4 regions of the Streptomyces sp. NPDC001828 genome follow, and region 2 is predicted to be linked to each of the others. Evidence: riboswitches for the same ligand, from Rfam matches in the RefSeq annotation. Region 2 holds a riboswitch; each other region holds the start of a gene.
What was found. A riboswitch is a leader RNA that binds a small molecule or an ion and turns the genes downstream of it on or off. The one in region 2 is predicted to bind cobalamin.
Positions count from the first base shown of each region.

Region 1 (4,205 bases), on a different contig from region 2:
GCCGCCCCGGTCGATGTCGCCGACCACCACCACGGGCAGCCGGGCGGCTCGCGCTATGCCCATGTTGACGATGTCGGTGCGCCGCAGATTGATCTCGGCCGGGCTGCCCGCGCCTTCGCAGATCACGGCGTCGTACGTGTTCCTGAGCTCCGCGAGGCAGTCAAGGACGGGGCCGAGGAGCGCCTCTCGGCGCCCTCCGCTCAGCGCGTTCCCGGCGGACGGCCCGCCGGACGTGCCGAAGAACCCGCGGGCGCTCAGCTCGCCCACCGGCCTGCCCATGAGGACGACCTGGCTGGAGCGGTCGCTGCCGGGCTTGAGCAGCACCGGGTTCATGAGCGCGGTCGGCTCCACCCGGGCCGCCTGCGCCTGCATCGCCTGCGCCCGGCCGATCTCCGCGCCCTCGCGCGTGACGAACGAGTTCAGCGACATGTTCTGGCCCTTGAAGGGCGCGACCTTGACGCCCCGGCGCACCAGCCAGCGGCAGATCCCGGCCGTGACGACGCTCTTGCCGGCGTCCGATGTCGTGCCCGCGATCAGCAGCCCGCCACCCATGTACGTCCCCTCCTCACAGCGGCCCGCGCCACCACGGCGGTGGCCAGCGTCAGCCAGCCCACCGTGCGCGAGAGCCGTACCGCCCGTTCGATGTCCGCGACTTCGACGGCCCGCCCCGGCGCGTTCAGGACCGGCCGGTGCTCGACGCGTCCCGCGTACGAGAGCGTGCCGCCGAGCCGTACGCCGAGCGCCCCCGCGAACGCGGCTTCCACGGGGCCCGCGTTGGGGCTCGGGTGCCGGGCGGCGTCCGCGCGCCAGGCCCGTGCCGCGCCCCGGGTGTCGGGGCCCGCGAGGGCCGCGAGGACGGCGGTGAGGCGGGCGCCCGGCCAGCCCATCACGTCGTCGAGGCGCGCCGAGGCCCAGCCGTAGCGGCGGTACCTGGGCGACTTGTGCCCGACCATCGCGTCGAGGGTGTTGACCGCCCGGAAGCCCACGAGTCCGGGTACGCCCGCGAGCGCGCCCCACACCAGGGCGCCGACGACCGCGTCCGAGGTGTTCTCGGCGACCGACTCGACGACCGCGCGGGCGATGCCGTCGGCGTCCAGGGACTGCGGGTCGCGCCCGCACAGGTGCGGCAGGCGCTCCCGGGCCACCTCGATGTCGCCCGCTGCCAGCGCCCCGCCGATCGCGCGGGCCTCGCGGCCCAGCGAGGTGCCGCCCACCACCGTCCAGGTGGCGGCGGCGGTCAGCGCGACGGATGCGTGGGGGCGGCCGCGTACGGCACGGGAGACGAGGGCCGCGGCGCCCGCCGCGCCGCCCGCGCACACCAGGGTGTGCAGCGCGCCCCGGCCGCGGTCGTCGCGCCACAGTGCGCGTTCGGCGGCGGCGGCCGCCCGGCCGAACGCGGCGACGGGATGGCCGCGGCGCGGGTCGCCGAGCAGGAGGTCGCCGATGAGCCCGGCCGCGGCGCCGTAGGCGAAGGTGCGAGTGGCCCGCATGCTCAGCGCGCCGGGGCGTCGCGGAGGGGGCCGGAAGGTCTCGACGGGCAGGCGCGCATGGCGGTGTGTCCTCACTCAGGGTGTCCGCGCCCTGGTACGACGTGACCGGCGGTGAGAGTTCCTGGCTTCACGGGGATCTCTCCCCGGTGACAGTGGCGGGACCGCGCCGGATTCGCACCGGCTTCCTCTTCTGCCGCCGTAGCTGGCCGGTGCAGTCCACCACGGTGCGAGAACACCCGTCAACTTGCTGTTGACCTGCGGCGCGAGAGAGTGCCCGGCGTCACGGCGAACCGCCCCGCGGCGGGGGCCACGGGGCGGTTCGGGTGGTGCGTGCGGGTCGGGCGGTGCGACGCGCGGGTCAGGCGACGATCAGATAGATCCCGTACGCCACGGCCGCCGCGCAGAGCGCGAAGCAGGCGTACGCGCCGGTGCGGGCCATCGCCACGTTGCCCGCGGTGCCGGAGGCCGCGGCCTCCCGCTTGGTGAGGCCGACGATGCCGAGGGTGAACAGGCCCACCAGGCCGACGGTCACCGCGAGGCTGACGCCGAAGACGGAGCCGAGAGCTGCCCAGTCGATGTGCATGAGGATTCCTTAGCTGTGCCGGAGCAGCGGGGTCAGACCGTCGCCGGGGTGGGCGGATCGGCGGGGGCCACCGGGGCCGGGGACTGGATGGTGGCCTTGAGGTCGGCGGCCGCCGCGGCGAGGCCGGTCGGGGGCGGGGTGACGGCGGCGATCGCGGTGGTGATGACACCGGCGGGCTCGGCCACGGGAGTCTCGACGACCTCGTCGGCGGTGACGTTGTGGTGGTCGACCGGCTGGCGGCGCGACAGCTTCCAGATGACGCCCGAGCCGGCGATCAGGAGGACCGCGACGGCGGCGATGCCCCAGGTGCCCTGCTGGGTGAGGAACTCCGCGCCCGCGCCGACCAGGCCGGCGGCCGGCAGCGTCAGGACCCAGGCGACCGCCATGCGGCTCGCGGTGGACCAGCGGACCACTCCGCCCTTGCGGCCGAGGCCCGCGCCCATGACGGAGCCGGAGCAGACCTGGGTGGTGGAGAGCGAGAAGCCGATGTGCGAGGAGGCCAGGATGACGGTGGCGGCACCGGTCTGGGCGGCGAAGCCCTGCGGCGGGCGCAGCTCGGTCAGGCCCTTGCCCATGGTGCGGATGATGCGCCAGCCGCCGAGGTAGGTGCCCATCGCGATGGCCAGACCGGCCGAGACGATGACCCACAGCGGGGGGTTCGCGCCCGGGTGCAGCACTCCGCCGGTGACCAGGGCGAGGGTGATGATGCCCATCGTCTTCTGCGCGTCGTTGGTGCCGTGGGCGAGCGAGACGAGACCGGCCGAGGCGATCTGGCCGGCCCGGTAGCCCTTGGCGGTGGCCTTCGGGTCGGTGTTCCGGTTGATCCGGTACGTGAGCTTGGTGGCCAGCATCGCGGCGACACCCGCGACGATCGGGGCGGCGACGGCGGGGAGCAGCACCTTGGTGACGACGGTGGAGCCGTTGACCGAGCCCCAGCCGGCCGACATGACCGCGGCACCGATGAGGCCGCCGAACAGGGCGTGCGAGGAGCTGGAGGGCAGTCCGAGCAGCCAGGTCAGGAGGTTCCAGAGGATGGCACCGACCAGGGCCGCGAAGATGACCTCGGTTCTGATGCCTTTTTCGTCGATGATCCCGCCGGAGATCGTCTTGGCGACCTCCACTGACAGGAACGCGCCGACCAGGTTGAGCGCGGCGGACATGGCGACCGCCGTCTTGGGCTTCAGGGCGCCGGTCGAGATGGTGGTGGCCATCGCGTTGGCGGTGTCATGGAAACCGTTCGTGAAATCGAACACGAGAGCTGTCACGATCACAATCGCGAGCAGCAGCGTGATGTGTTCCATTTACCCAGTCAATCGTTCGACGTCAGTGGCGGGACGAACGTAAGTAACCTGAGTGAACGGAAGATGAACTGGGGCGGGCGCAGCGGTGACCGTGGCCGTTTCTCGCTCCCCGTCGGCGAGCGGGGCCCGTTCAGCGCCCGGCCGCGAACCGCTTCAACTGCGCAAAACTCCCATTGAAGAGATTCTGGTCACCCGGCAGGCTCCCGCCGCCGTTCGCGTACTGCCAGAGCGTCCAGTACGACCAGCCCGCGGGCAGCGCGCCCGGCGTGGTGGCGTACCTGGCCAGCCACAGTGCGTGGGTCGGCCCGAAGGCGCGGCTGCGCCCGGTGCAGTCGTTCCACCAGGCGGCGGTCGTGTAGATCACCGGCCGGCGCCCGGTGCGCAGCCGCACCTCGTCGCTGAACCCGGCGATCCACTGGGTCATCGCGGCCGGGCTCAGGCCGTAGCACTTGGCGGAACTGCGGCTCTTGGTGTCCTTGGCGTCCTTGGTGTCCTTGCCGTACGGGTTGTGCTCCAGGTCCACCGCGGGCGGCAGCGTCCAGCCGTCGCCGGTCCAGCCGCCGCCGTTGCGCACGAAGTAGTCGGCCTGCGCCCGGCCCGAGGACTGGCCGGGAACCGCGAAGTGGTAGGCGCCCCGGACCAGACCCGCCCTCCGGGCGCCGTCGTACTGCTGGCCGAAGTAGGGATTGCGGTACGTCGTCGCCTCGGTCGCCTTCACGTAGACGAAGGAGGCGCCCCGGCTCCTGGCCGCCGCCCAGTCGACGCTGCCCTGGTGCGAGGAGACGTCGTGGCCCGCGGGCCTGGTCTCGGCGGCGGCCCCGGGCGGGGCCG
Region 1 covers NZ_JBIATV010000010.1:66,283-70,487, reverse strand. Annotated here, with positions in the region: gene ACFYZA_RS26070 (cobyric acid synthase) at 1-552, opposite strand, end outside; gene ACFYZA_RS26065 (cobalamin biosynthesis protein) at 534-1,490, opposite strand; cobalamin riboswitch at 1,585-1,727, opposite strand; gene ACFYZA_RS26060 (hypothetical protein) at 1,849-2,073, opposite strand; gene ACFYZA_RS26055 (anion permease) at 2,106-3,374, opposite strand; gene ACFYZA_RS26050 (GH25 family lysozyme) at 3,505-4,205, opposite strand, start outside.
Region 1: linked by a shared signal. The riboswitch ahead of ACFYZA_RS26065 (cobalamin biosynthesis protein) and the one ahead of ACFYZA_RS04525 (ribonucleoside triphosphate reductase) in region 2 are both predicted to bind cobalamin.

Region 2 (4,205 bases):
GTCAGGTCACCCGCCGGGCCTCCTGCCTCACATGGCCGCGCACACCCTGCCGTGCCAGCCACCGCTCCAGCTCCGCGACGTCCGCCCGGTCGAGCAGCGCCGGGTCGACCGTGGTCCGGATCTGGTGCGGCACCCCGGCGTCCAGGAGCAGGCGCAGGCAACGGGCAGCGGGAGCCGCGCTGTTGGAGACGCCCGTCACCTTCTCGTACGCGGCCGGGGCGGCCTTCACGTCGAAGCCGACCCAGTCGAGCAGCCCCTCCGAAAGGAGCTGCGCGAAGCGGCGCGGATAGGCGCCGCCGGTGTGCAGGCCGGTCGCGAAGCCGAGCGCGCGAGCCTCGCGCAAAGCGCCCGCCAGACCCGCCTGGAGCAGCGGCTCACCGCCCGAGAAGACGACGCCGTCCAGGAGGCCGCGACGGCGCGCGAGATGGGACGTCACCGTGTCCCAGGGCACGACGGGCGCCGAACGCGGAGGCAGGAGACCGGGGTTGTGACAGTATCCGCACCGCCACGGGCACCCCTGGCAGAAGACGGTGGTGACCAGACGGCCCGGCCAGTCGCAGCCCGAAAGCCGTGACCAGCCGCCGATCCGTATCACGCCACGGCCCCCGCGCCTTCACGGAAGTGGACCCGCTCGGCATGCTCGCCCTTCTTGCCGATGTTGAAGGAGGCGACCGGCCGGTGATACCCCATGACGCGGGTCCACACCTCGCAACTGGCCCCACACTGCGCACAGTTGGGGTGCTCTCCCGCCAGGTATCCGTGCGAGGCGCAGATCGAGAACGTCGGTGTCACCGTGAGATAGGGCAGGGAGAAGCGTTCGAGGGAGCGGCGCACCAGACTGCGGCACGCCTCCCCGGTGGAGATCCGCTCCGCCAGGTAGAGGTGCAGCACCGTGCCCCCGGTGTACTTGCCCTGCAGCTCGTCCTGCATCTCCAGCGCCGCGAAGGCGTCATCGGTCCAACCGACCGGCAGTTGCGAGGAGTTGGTGTAGTAGGGGTGCTCGTCCGAGCCGGCCTGGAGGATGCCGGGGAAGCGATCGCGGTCCTCCTTCGCGAACCGGTACGTCGTGCCCTCCGCCGGGGTCGCCTCCAGGTTGTAGAGGTGCCCGGTCTCCTCCTGGAACTCGACCATCCGGGCCCGCACGTGATCGAGCAGCCGGACGGCCAGGCCGTGCCCCTCGGGGGTGGTGATGTCGTGGGCGTCGTGGGTGAAGTTGCGGATCATCTCGTTGATCCCGTTCACGCCGATGGTGGAGAAGTGGTTGCGCAGCGTTCCGAGGTAGCGCTTGGTGTACGGGTAGAGCCCGCCGTCGATCAGGTCCTGCACGGTGACCCGCTTGATCTCCAGGCTGGTGCGGGCCAGGTCGAGGAGCCGGTCGAGCGCGCTGAACAGGCCGCTCTCGTCACCGGCGTGGACGTGGCCGAGCCGGGCGCAGTTGACGGTGACGACCCCGAGGGAGCCCGTCTGCTCCGCGCTGCCGAATAGGCCGTTGCCTCGCTTGAGCAGTTCGGTCAGGTCCAGCTGGAGCCGGCAGCACATGGAGCGGATCTGGTGCGGCTGGAGGTCGGAGTTGATGAAGTTCTGGAAGTACGGCAGCCCGTACTTCGCCGTCATCGCGAACAGCCGCTCGGCGTTCTCGCTGTCCCAGGGGAAGTCCCGGGTGATGTTGTACGTGGGGATGGGAAAGGTGAACACCCGCCCGGTGGCGTCGCCTTCGGCCATCACCTCGATGTAGGCGCGGTTGATCAGATCCATCTCGGCCTGGAGGTCCCCGTAGCGGAAGTCCATCTCCATGCCGCCGATCACGGGCACCTGCTCCCGCAGATCGGCCGGGCAGGTCCAGTCGAAGGTGAGGTTGGTGAACGGGGTCTGGGTGCCCCAGCGGGAGGGCACGTTCAGGTTGTGCACCATCTCCTGGACGCATTGGCGGACCTCGCCGTACGTCATCGCGTCCTTGCGGACGAACGGCGCCATGTAGGTGTCGAAGGAGCTGAATGCCTGGGCGCCGGCCCACTCGTTCTGCAGTGTGCCGAGGAAGTTCACGATCTGGCCCGTGGCGGAGGAGAAGTGCCGTGGCGGCGCCGAGTCGATCTGCCCGGGCACCCCGTTGAACCCCTCGGTGATCAGGGTGCGCAGCGACCAGCCCGCGCAGTAGCCCGCGAGCATGTCGAGATCGTGGATGTGAAGGTCGCCCTCCCGGTGCGCGCGCCCGACCGCCGGCGGATACACCTGGTCCAGCCAGTAGTTGGCGATGACCTTCCCGGCGGCGTTGAGGATCAGCCCGCCGAGCGAATAGCCCTGATTGGCATTGGCGTTGACCCGCCAGTCGCTGCGGTCCAGATATTCGGTCACGGAATCGACGGCGTCGACAACAGTCACGTCGGCCCTCCCACGAGGCGTCGGAACGTCCTCCGGGCGTGAGTACGCGCGGAGCTGCGCCGGCAGGTATCGGACTCGTGGACCCGTGCGGACGCGTCTGCGCCCGACCGTCGTACCCACTCACCGTTGCGGGGCAGTCCCGGATTCCCACCGGGTTCCCTCTTGCCTCGACGCGCGACCTCGGCCACAGGCGTCGAACCGGCAGAACGAAACACTACATCTGCGATGTGGTGTGAGGACTCGACACAAGATGTTGTGTGACCATGGTCCTGTACCAGGGCTGCATCGGCGGGACTTCAGTCCCGCCGGGCGCGGGAGGGCGCCGGGCCCCGGGCGTCAGCCGGTGCTGGGCGGGGTGGCCTGGTCGGCGTCGAGCTGGTGATCGGCCCAGACGTAGCTCTCCGGGAGCAACTCGGCGACGGAGACCGTCCGGAGCCGCTCGCCCGCGCCGACGATGACCCGCAGGGCGGGGAAGTGGTCGAGAAGCACTTGGCGGCAACGCCCGCACGGCGGAACGACCCCCCGGTCACGGTCGCCCACGGCGACGACCGTCTCCAACTCGTACGCGCCCTGGGCCGCGGCCGTGCCGATGAGGACCAGCTCGGCGCAAGGCCCGCCGGTGAAGTGGTACACGTTCACCGCGGTGATGATCCGTCCGTCCGGAGTGCGCCCGGCGGCGGCCATCGTGTGGTTGTCGCCGCGGCAGCGAACACGCGCGACGTCCGACGCGGCCTGGACGAGCTCGTGGTCGACGGGGTGGGACTGGGTCGTCATCATGTCTGCCTTCGTGCGGTGTTCGGTTCCGCGACGATGGCTTGAGCGGTGAGGATGCGCAAGCGGATATGAGCGCGGCCGCGCCGGAAGGTGAGCGGCTCTCGCCGCCTCCCTCCCGCCCGGCGGGCGCTTCGGCTCAGCCGGTCAGCGAGGCGACCGCCTTGTCCACCGGGACGCTTCCGCCGACCAGTTCCAGCGTCCGCCCCGTGGTCGCGGGCTCGTCGAGCAGGGCCGCCAGGACGGAGGCGACGTCGTCACGGGTGATGGCACCGCCTCCGGTGGACTCGGCGAGGGTGACCAGGCCCGTGCCCGCCCCGTTGGTGAGCTGGCCCGGGCGCAGGATGGTCCAGTCGAGCCCGGCCCGCGCCCGTACGTCCGCGTCGGCTGCCGCCTTGGCGTACAGGTAGGCGGCGAATACGGAGTCGGAGCCACGGGGTGCGGGCGCGTTCCTTGCACCCAGGGCGGAGACGACGATGAAGCGCCGCACCCCGGCGGCCTCGGCCGCGTCCGCGAACAGGGAACACGCGGCGCGGTCCACGGTGTCCTTGCGGGCCACACCGCTGCCCGGCCCCGCACCCGCCGCGAACACGGCCGCGTCCGCGCCTTCGAGGTGCCGGGCGAGCTCGTCGAGGGAGGCCGACTCCAGGTCGCACACGACGGGTTCGGCGCCCGCTGCCAGCAGATCGCCCGCCTGCTCCGCCCTGCGGATGATCCCCGCGACCTCGTCCCCGCGCGCGTGCAGCAGCCGTTCGAGCCGCAGCGCGATCTGACCATGACCACCAGCGATGACAATGCGCATGTCACCGACCCTATGCGCCGGGCCGGGGCTCCGCCGGAAAATCACCGATCCTCCACCGCCCCGGACCGCGCCGACCCCGGCGGTCCTGGGGAAGTGCCCATGAGCACAGGGGGACAGGCCCGTGCGGCCGTCGGGCACAGCCCCAACGGCCGCCGCTGTCAGCTCAGTTGGGCCGCGAGCTCACCTGAGGCCCAACTGCTGTTGGCAGGCGCGGACGACCGAGGGGTCGAAGCCGGTGCCCTTGGCCCAGGCA
Region 2 covers NZ_JBIATV010000001.1:974,638-978,842, forward strand. Annotated here, with positions in the region: gene ACFYZA_RS04520 (anaerobic ribonucleoside-triphosphate reductase activating protein) at 2-595, opposite strand; gene ACFYZA_RS04525 (ribonucleoside triphosphate reductase) at 592-2,379, opposite strand; cobalamin riboswitch at 2,423-2,597, opposite strand; gene ACFYZA_RS04530 (cytidine deaminase family protein) at 2,716-3,153, opposite strand; gene ACFYZA_RS04535 (NAD(P)H-binding protein) at 3,290-3,952, opposite strand; gene ACFYZA_RS04540 (hypothetical protein) at 4,133-4,205, opposite strand, start outside.

Region 3 (4,205 bases), on a different contig from region 2:
GTCGGGCTCCTTCTCGGAGTACGCCCGTGAGTTCGTCGGCCCCTTCTGGGGCTTCGTGACCGGCTGGACGTACTGGCTCTTCTGGGTCGTCACCGGCATCACCGAAGTCACCGCGGCCGCCCAGTACATGTCCTTCTGGACCCACGGCACCATCCCGCAATGGGCCTACGCGCTGATCTTCACGCTCATCCTGTACGCCGTGAACCTCATCTCCGTGAAGCTCTTCGGCGAGCTGGAGTTCTGGTTCTCGATGGTCAAGGTGACGGCCATCGTCGGCATGATCCTGATCTGCGCCGGCATCCTCACCGTCGGCTTCTCGGACGCGGCGGACACCGCCACCGTCGCCAACCTCTGGAGCGACGGCGGGTTCTTCCCCAAGGGCATCGGCGGCACGCTGATGACCCTGCAGATCGTGATGTTCGCCTTCCTCGCCGTCGAGCTGGTCGGTGTGACCGCGGGCGAGTCCAAGGACCCCGAGAAGACCCTGCCCAAGGCCATCAACACCGTGCCGTGGCGCATCGCCGTCTTCTACATCGGCGCCCTGATCATGATCCTCTCGGTCGTCCCGTGGCACGAGTTCCAGCCGGGCGTCAGCCCCTTCGTCGCCGCGTTCCAGAAGATGGGCCTCGGACTCGGTGCGGGCATCGTCAACTTCGTCGTGCTGACCGCCGCGCTCTCCTCCTGCAACTCGGGCATGTACTCCACCGGCCGCATGCTGCGCGACCTCGCGCTCAACGGCCAGGGCCCGAAGGCCTTCACCAAGCTCACCAAGAGCGGCACTCCGCTGATCGGCACCACGGTCTCCGCCGCCCTGATGCTGGTCGGCGTGTGGATCAACTACGTGGCGCCCGGCAAGGCCTTCGACTACGTGGTCTCCTTCGCCACCATCTCCGGCATGTGGGCCTGGATCATGATCCTGGTCTGCCAGATCCGCTACCGCCGCCAGTCGGACGCCGGCGCACTGCCGAAGTCCAGCTTCCGCGCCCCCGGGGCCCCGTACACCAGCTGGTTCGCGCTGCTCTTCATCTTCATGGTCATCGTGATGATGGGCATCGACAAGGACTCCCGCGTCTCGCTCTACTGCGCGCCGCTGTGGGCCCTGATCCTGGGCGTCTCCTACCTCGTCCTGCGGGCCAAGAACCCCGAGAACAAGGCGTTCGCCAAGCGCGACTAAGTCTCCGACCAGCACGTTCTCACCATGCGGGCCGTTACGTATCGCACCTCGATACGGGACGGCCCGCATGCTTATCCTTGCCGACATGCTGACCATCACCCAGGCCCTGTACGACCAGCTCGTCGCGCACGCCCGCGCCGACCACCCCGACGAGGCGTGCGGTGTGGTCGCGGGCCCGGCCGGCACCGGCCGCGCCGAGCGCTTCATCCCGATGCTGAACGCGGCCCGGTCGCCCACGTTCTACGAGTTCGACTCGCAGGACCTGCTGAAGCTCTACCGCGAGATGGACGACCGCGACGAGGAGCCGGTGATCGTCTACCACTCCCACACCGCGACCGAGGCCTACCCCTCCCGCACCGACGTCACCTATGCCAATGAGCCCGGCGCGCACTACGTCCTGGTGTCGACGGCGGACACGGACGGAGCCGGGGAGTTCCAGTTCCGCTCGTACCGCATCGTGGACGGCGTGATCACGGAGGAAGACGTAAGGGTCGTAGAGGCCTACTGACGGATACGCGAGCCCGGTGATCCCGCATACTGTGCGTACGCACTTTTTGATCATCGGGCGGCAGGGCCCAGGAAGCCGGTGCGAATCCGGCACGGTCCCGCCACTGTGACCGGCCCCGTGGCAAGCGCCCCGGAGCCGGAAGCCAGGAACTGACCTGCCGCCTTCTCCCGACGACAGGGGACGTGGAAATCCCCTTGGAGGAGCTCAGCCATGCTCTGGCGCCGTGCGGCCCTGGCCGCCGCCCTGCTGTTCCCGCTCGCCGCGTGCACCACCCAGGCGAAGCCCGAAGCCGGCGGCGCCACCGCCCCCGGCTTCCCCTACACGGTCACCAACTGCGGGGTGACGACGACGTTCACCGCGCCCCCCAAGCGGGCGGTGACGATGAACCAGCACGCCACGGAGGTGATGCTGGAGCTGGGCCTCGCCAAGTCCCTTGCCGGAACCGCCTACTTGGACGACAAGGTGCTGGCGAAGTACGCGGCGGACTACCGCTCGGTGCCGGTCCTCGCCGCCGAGTACCCCTCGTACGAGAAGCTCCTGGCGGCCAACCCGGACTACGTCTACGGCGGCTACGCCTCGGCGTTCGCCGCGAACGAGGGGCGCGGGCGCGAGGCGCTCGCCAAGAGCGGCATCAAGTCCCGCCTCAACGTGGAGAACTGCCCCAAGGGGGCGGCGACCACGATGGACGACGTCTACCAGGAGGTCCGCGAGGTGGGCCGCACCTTCGGCGTCGGTGACCGCGCGGAGTCGTGGATCCGCTCGGCCGAGACCACCAACGAACGCACCCGGTCGGCGCGCAAGGACAAGGCGCCCACCCCGGTCTTCGTCTACGACAGCGGCGACAAGACGGCGTTCACGGTGGGCGGCAAGGGCATAGGCAACGACATCGTGACCCGCGCGGGCGGTCGCAACGTCTTCGCGGACGACCTGAAGACGGCCTCCTTCGGCGACGCGAGCTGGGAGAACGTGGTGGCCCGCGCCCCCGAGACCATCCTGATCCTCGACTACGGCGGCACGAGCGTCGACGCCAAGAAGAAGCGGCTGCGCGACGACCCGGCCCTCGCCTCCGTCCCCGCCGTCAAGAACAACCGCTTCGCCGTCCTGCCCCTCTCCGACATGGTCACCGGCGTCCGCGCGCCGGACGCGGTCGCCAAGCTGGCCGCGCAGCTCGGGGCGGGGGAGTGAGCGGTGCCGCCGTCGCCGCGGGCCCGCTCGTGACGGCCCGTTGGCGCTACTCCCTCGTCCTCGCGGGGCTCACGCTGGTGCTGGTCGCCGGCGCCGTCGCGGGGCTCGCGCTCGGCTCGGTGCGGATCCCCGCGGGCCAGGTCCTCGCGATCGTCGACGGCAGCGCCGAGCCGAGCCCGTACCGCACGATCGTCCTGGAGGTCAGGGCGCCCCGCGTCGTGCTCGGCGCCCTCACCGGTGCCGGGCTCGCCGTCATCGGGACCGTGCTCCAGGCCCTCGTGCGCAACCCGCTCGCCGACCCGTTCCTGCTCGGCGTCTCCAGCGGCGCCTCCGCCGGAGCCGTCGCCGTGATCGTGCTCGGGGTCGGGGCCGGAGTGGCCACCACCGTCGCCCTGCCGGCCGCCGCCTTCGCGGGCGCGCTCGCCGCCCTCGTCCTCGTGTACGCCCTGGCCCGGCGCGCGGGCTCCATGACGGGCGGCCGCCTGGTGCTGGCCGGCGTCGCCGTCTCGTACGTCCTGTCGGCGCTCACCAGCCTCATCCTGGTCACCTCGGCCAGCGCCGAGCACGCCCAGGAGGTCCTGCACTGGACGCTCGGCGGACTCGGCGGCGCCCGCTGGGACATGCTCGCGCTGCCCGCCGTCGCCCTCACCCTCGGCACGCTCGTCCTGATCGCGCTCGCCCGCCCGCTCGACCTGCTCCTCGTCGGCGAGGAGGGCGCGGGCGCCCTCGGCCTCGACACCGGCCGCTTCCGCGCCGGAGTCTTCGTCCTCGCCTCCCTGCTCACCGGCGTCCTCGTCGCCTACACCGGGGCGATCGGCTTCGTCGGCCTGATGGTTCCGCACGCCGCCCGCATGGCCGTCGGCGCCGCCCACCGCACCCTGCTGCCCGTGGCGGCCCTCGGCGGGGCCGCCTTCCTGGTCCTCGCCGACCTCGCGGCCCGTACCGTCGCCGCCCCGCGCGACATCCCCGTCGGCGTCCTCACCGCGCTCACCGGCGGCCCGTTCTTCCTGTGGATGCTGCGCGGCCACGGCACCCGCACGGAAGGCGGCCCCGCATGACGACCCTGCGCACCGAGTCGCTCTCGTACACCACGCCCCAGGGCCGCACCCTGCTCCACGACATCACCCTTGGCGCCGCCGACGGCGAGACCGTCGGCCTGGTCGGCCCCAACGGCAGCGGCAAGACGACCCTGCTCCGCTGCGTCTACGCCGCCCTGCGCCCGACCGCCGGACGCGTCCTGCTCGACGACGCCGACCTGCACGCGCTGCCGGTCAAGGCCCGCGCCCGGCGCATCGCGACCGTCCCGCAGGACGCCGACGCGGGAGGCATCGAGCTGAC
Region 3 covers NZ_JBIATV010000006.1:41,082-45,286, forward strand. Annotated here, with positions in the region: gene ACFYZA_RS18570 (amino acid permease) at 1-1,174, shown strand, start outside; gene ACFYZA_RS18575 (Mov34/MPN/PAD-1 family protein) at 1,260-1,682, shown strand; cobalamin riboswitch at 1,724-1,859, shown strand; gene ACFYZA_RS18580 (ABC transporter substrate-binding protein) at 1,893-2,867, shown strand; gene ACFYZA_RS18585 (FecCD family ABC transporter permease) at 2,864-3,925, shown strand; gene ACFYZA_RS18590 (ABC transporter ATP-binding protein) at 3,922-4,205, shown strand, end outside.
Region 3: linked by a shared signal. The riboswitch ahead of ACFYZA_RS18580 (ABC transporter substrate-binding protein) and the one ahead of ACFYZA_RS04525 (ribonucleoside triphosphate reductase) in region 2 are both predicted to bind cobalamin.

Region 4 (4,205 bases), on a different contig from region 2:
CCATGGCCGCTTCGGCGGCGGTGACCGTGTCGTAGACCCGCAGGAGCTCGTCCGCCCCGGTCACCTGGAAGATCTGCCGCAACGCCTGGGGCACACACGCAAGGACCAGCACCGTCCCGCTCCCGTCCGCCCGCCGCCACACATCCAGCAGCATGTCCAGGCCGACCGAGTCACAGAACTGGACCCGCGACAGGTCCAGCACGACGAAGCGCTCGCCCCGGGAGAGCAGTTCCCTGAGCCGCGGCCGGAACACCGGAGCTGTCACGTAATCCATGTCGCCGCCCACTCGGGCCACCAAACAGCGACTTGAGGCGATCGTCTCGACCCGAGGGGCAGGCACCACACTTTTCCCGACCGGCGCGGCAGGAGACACCGCAGCGGAATCTCGGCCGGAGCCTACCCACCCCCCTACCCCGCCCCGGGCCCCCCACCGCATCCCCACGCGATTACCGGCGCCCCCGCCCCGAAGCACGGCTACCAGCGCTGCGCACCGGGCGCCGGGCACGCCGCCGTGGTCGGGCTCAGCTGCCGTAGCGCAGCGAGATCGTGTCGCCCAGGCTGATCACGGTGTCACGGTTGGCGCCAGCGGCCGAGGCGCCGTCGACACTCGCCTTCCACGTAGAACTACCGCTGTTCGCAAGCCCGTTGACCGACGTGATGATGCCGCTTCCGCTACCGGGGGTGACGGAGGTGACACATCCGGCGGGGGTGGCGGCGCTCGTCGCCGCGTCCAGCACCGCGCCCAGGGTGAGGGTCGCGGCGGTGGGGGTGACGGCCACCGAGCAGACCTTGAGCGAGCTGCCGGTGTCCACGGTCAGGGCCAGCTTGGACGTGGTGCCCGTGGTGAAGCCGGAGGTGGCCACCCACTGCGGGGCACCGGTCGTGGTGGGGACCGGCGGTGTCGCCGTGAAGCCGCCGCCCACCACGGCGCGCAGGCCGTCGATGGAGGCATAGGCGGACGGCGAGGTGTCGCTGGGCTGGTACTTGAAGCCGCCGCCGGGCTTGAACTGCTGGGCGATCAGGAAGTCCACGGGGGTCTTCCCGGCCTTCGTGAGGAAGTCACCGGTCTGGGGGTTGATGCCGCAGGCGTTCAGGCCGGAGACGGCCCAGCCGTTGGAGTCGGTGTTGACGCCGAACATGGCGTCGAAGGCGCCGGAGGTGTTGATGAGCTTCGACTTGAGGAAGCCCTTCGCCTTGGTGATGGCGGGGTCGGTGGCCGGGACGCCGGAGACGCACAGGGAGGCCATGGTGGCGCCGGTCATGTCGATGTCACTGGCCGCGGCGAGTGCGGTCGGGTCGCCCTCGGCCTTGCTGAAGTTCCAGCCGCCGTCGTTGTGCTGGTTGGCCCGTACGGTGGTGACGGAGGCGTTGAGGAGCGTCTGCGGGATGCGCTGGACGCCGGCTTGCGTCCTGGCGCCGCCGAGCGAGAGCAGCGCGAACACGGTCCCGTTGAAGTTGCTCGACGCACCCCAGTAGCCGGGGGCGGAGTTCTGCCAGTACGCGTAGGTGTCCGCGATGAGGTTGCGGTTCGCCGAGACGCGGGCCGGGTCGATGCCGGCCGAGTAGGCGTTGACGATGCCGCGTTCGTAGTCGGTCACGACCGGCGAGGTGCTGGGCCACGCGGGAGTGGCGAGGAGGTTGCGGTAGACGGCGCGGGCGTTCTTCGTGGTGTCGCCGCCCGGGGTGACGTCGACGGCGGCGGTGCCGGCCGCGGCGAACGCGGAGAAGGCCCACTCGTTGGAGAGTCCGGCGCCGGCGTAGGAGCCGTCGGCCGCCTGAAGTGATCTGAGGTAGCTCACGCCGTTGGTCTTGGCGGTGGCTATCTGCGCGGGTGACGAAGTGGCGGAGGCGGGCACGGCCGTGAGCGCCAGGGCGCTCAGCGAGCAGGCCGCCGTCAGCAGGGCCCGGCGGGAAACGCGGGTGGAGGTCATGTCGGGTACTCCCGGGGAGAGGGGACGCCGACCGGTCCGCCGCGTCCGTCCCCTCGCACGAGGACGCCCGGCGCGCGGCAGCAGGCCGTCGTCCGAGCGCGTGGTCGACTTCCTTGATGTGACTGCCGTACGGGTCTTCGGGCTCGCCCCGGCCCCCGGCCGGTCCACACCGTTGCGCGTCAGCTCTGGATTCGCACCAGATTCCCCCATGCGGCAGCACCGGACGCTACCCCAACCTGCCGCGACTGCCCACCACTTGACTGTCTTGCCGGACTTGTGTTCTGATCCGCCCGATTCTCTTGTCAGTTCCGGGGGAAGCCGGTCGAAATCCGGCGCTGACCCGCAACCGTGGATTCGGTGGTACCTCAAGTACCCACCGGACAAGCCGGATTACCCGGACTGACTCAAGCAACAGACGCCGTCGCGGACTACGGTGTGGTGCGGATCGGCCCCTGTTCCAGCGGCGGGGCCCCTCTCCCATGCAGAACTCCGTTGCGGGTGAAGCAGGGGGTAACGGTGGGACACACCAGCAGACCAGGCCGAGGCATACGGGCCAGATTCGCCTCCGCGCTGTGCGCGGTCGCACTGACGGTCGGTGGCGGGGTGTCCTTCCTCGCCGGGGCCGCACCGGCGGCAGCCGATCCCCTGGGCGACTGCACATCCGTCAAGGGCGCCGTCGTCGCCGTCGACTTCGGACACTGGGGCGGCGGAGTCGTCCGTGGCTGTGACGCCACCCCGACCACCGGCTACGACCTGCTGCACGAGGCGGGCTTCACGACGACCGGTACCGAGCACGACGGCCCCGCGTTCATCTGCCGCCTCGGAAATGCCAAGTTCGATACGGGTACGCAGTACCCCACGCCGGATCAGGACGCCTGCAAGCTCACGCCTCCGGCCACGGCCTACTGGTCCTACTGGATCGCACCGCCCGGCCAGGACTACTGGACGTACAGCCCGCTGGGCGCGATGAGCCAGCATCCCAAGGACGGCTCCGTCGAGGCGTGGGTCTTCGGCCCCACCGACCCCAACGGCACGAGCGGCGGCCCCTCCTTCACGCCCGCCCAGGTACGCGCTCAGGGCCAGAGCGACCCGGGCGACCATCCGCCCGTCGTCGAGCCCGCCGAGGTCAACCTCACGGCCGCGGCCGGCTGGCTGAAGGGCCTGCTCCACGACGGCGACCACATCTACGACGAAGGCAGCTCCGCGCCCAACCTGTACCAGACAGCGCGCACGGCGCTCGCCCTCGCCGCGGCAGGCGGCAGGAGTGACGCGCTCGACCGGATGACCACGTATCTCGCCGCGCACACCGACGAGTTCGCCTACCTCAACGGTGTCGGTCAGGCGCCCAGCCCCACCGGCGCCGCGCTGCTCGCCCTGCTGGCCGAGAGCACCGAGCACGACCCGCACGCCTTCGGCGGCCACGACCTGCTAGGTGACCTCACCAAGAGCATGTGCACCGCCGAAGCACTGCCCGACTGCGTCGGCAAGGGCGACTTCCCGGCGGTCGGCGACGTGGCGACCCAGGCCCTCGCGGTCCTCGCACTCCAGCGGGCCGACGCCCCGGTGCCGGCCGACGCCCTCGCGCGGATCGCCGCCCATCAGTGCAAGGACGGCGGCTTCGGCCCCACCCTGCTGCGCGCCGGTGAGACCTGCTCGTCCAGCGACCCGGCCACCACCCCGTACGCCACGGTCGTCCTCCGGCGCGCGGGCGGTCACGACGACGCCGTCGCGAGCGCGCGCAAGAACCTGCGCGCGGCCCAACTGCCCACCGGCGCCTTCGGCGCCTATCCCGGCGTCACCACCGGCGACGTCACCGCGACCGGCGAAGCAGCGCAGGCGCTGCGGCTGCTCGGCGACACCACCCGCGCCGACGCCGCCGTCTCCTGGCTCGGCCGGCAGCAGACGAAGGCCGGCGGCTTCGGCTTCGACGAAGGCGCGACCGACCCGGAGATCTACCCGACCTGGGGCGCCGTCATCGCGGGCGCGCGGACCGACCTGGCGACCCTCACCACCACACGGACGGCCCCGCCCACCACTCCGCCCACCAAGGACCCGACGACCCCGCCGTCCACGGATCCGAGCACGAAGCCCACCGGTCCCTCCCCCACCGGCTCGGCGCCTCCGTGGGCCAAGGGCGAGGGTCCCGACCTCGCCAAGGGCTCCGCTTACCTCACCGACGGCTCGCGGCTGAAGCAGGGCCACTTCTACGAGAACGTCGCCGGCACCGGCTTCGCCGACTTCGGACTGACCATCGACGGGGCCTACGCCCTCGCG
Region 4 covers NZ_JBIATV010000008.1:241,589-245,793, reverse strand. Annotated here, with positions in the region: gene ACFYZA_RS23165 (STAS domain-containing protein) at 1-436, opposite strand, end outside; gene ACFYZA_RS23160 (hypothetical protein) at 522-1,931, opposite strand; cobalamin riboswitch at 2,063-2,138, opposite strand; cobalamin riboswitch at 2,191-2,348, shown strand; gene ACFYZA_RS23155 (prenyltransferase/squalene oxidase repeat-containing protein) at 2,448-4,205, shown strand, end outside.
Region 4: linked by a shared signal. The riboswitch ahead of ACFYZA_RS23155 (prenyltransferase/squalene oxidase repeat-containing protein) and the one ahead of ACFYZA_RS04525 (ribonucleoside triphosphate reductase) in region 2 are both predicted to bind cobalamin.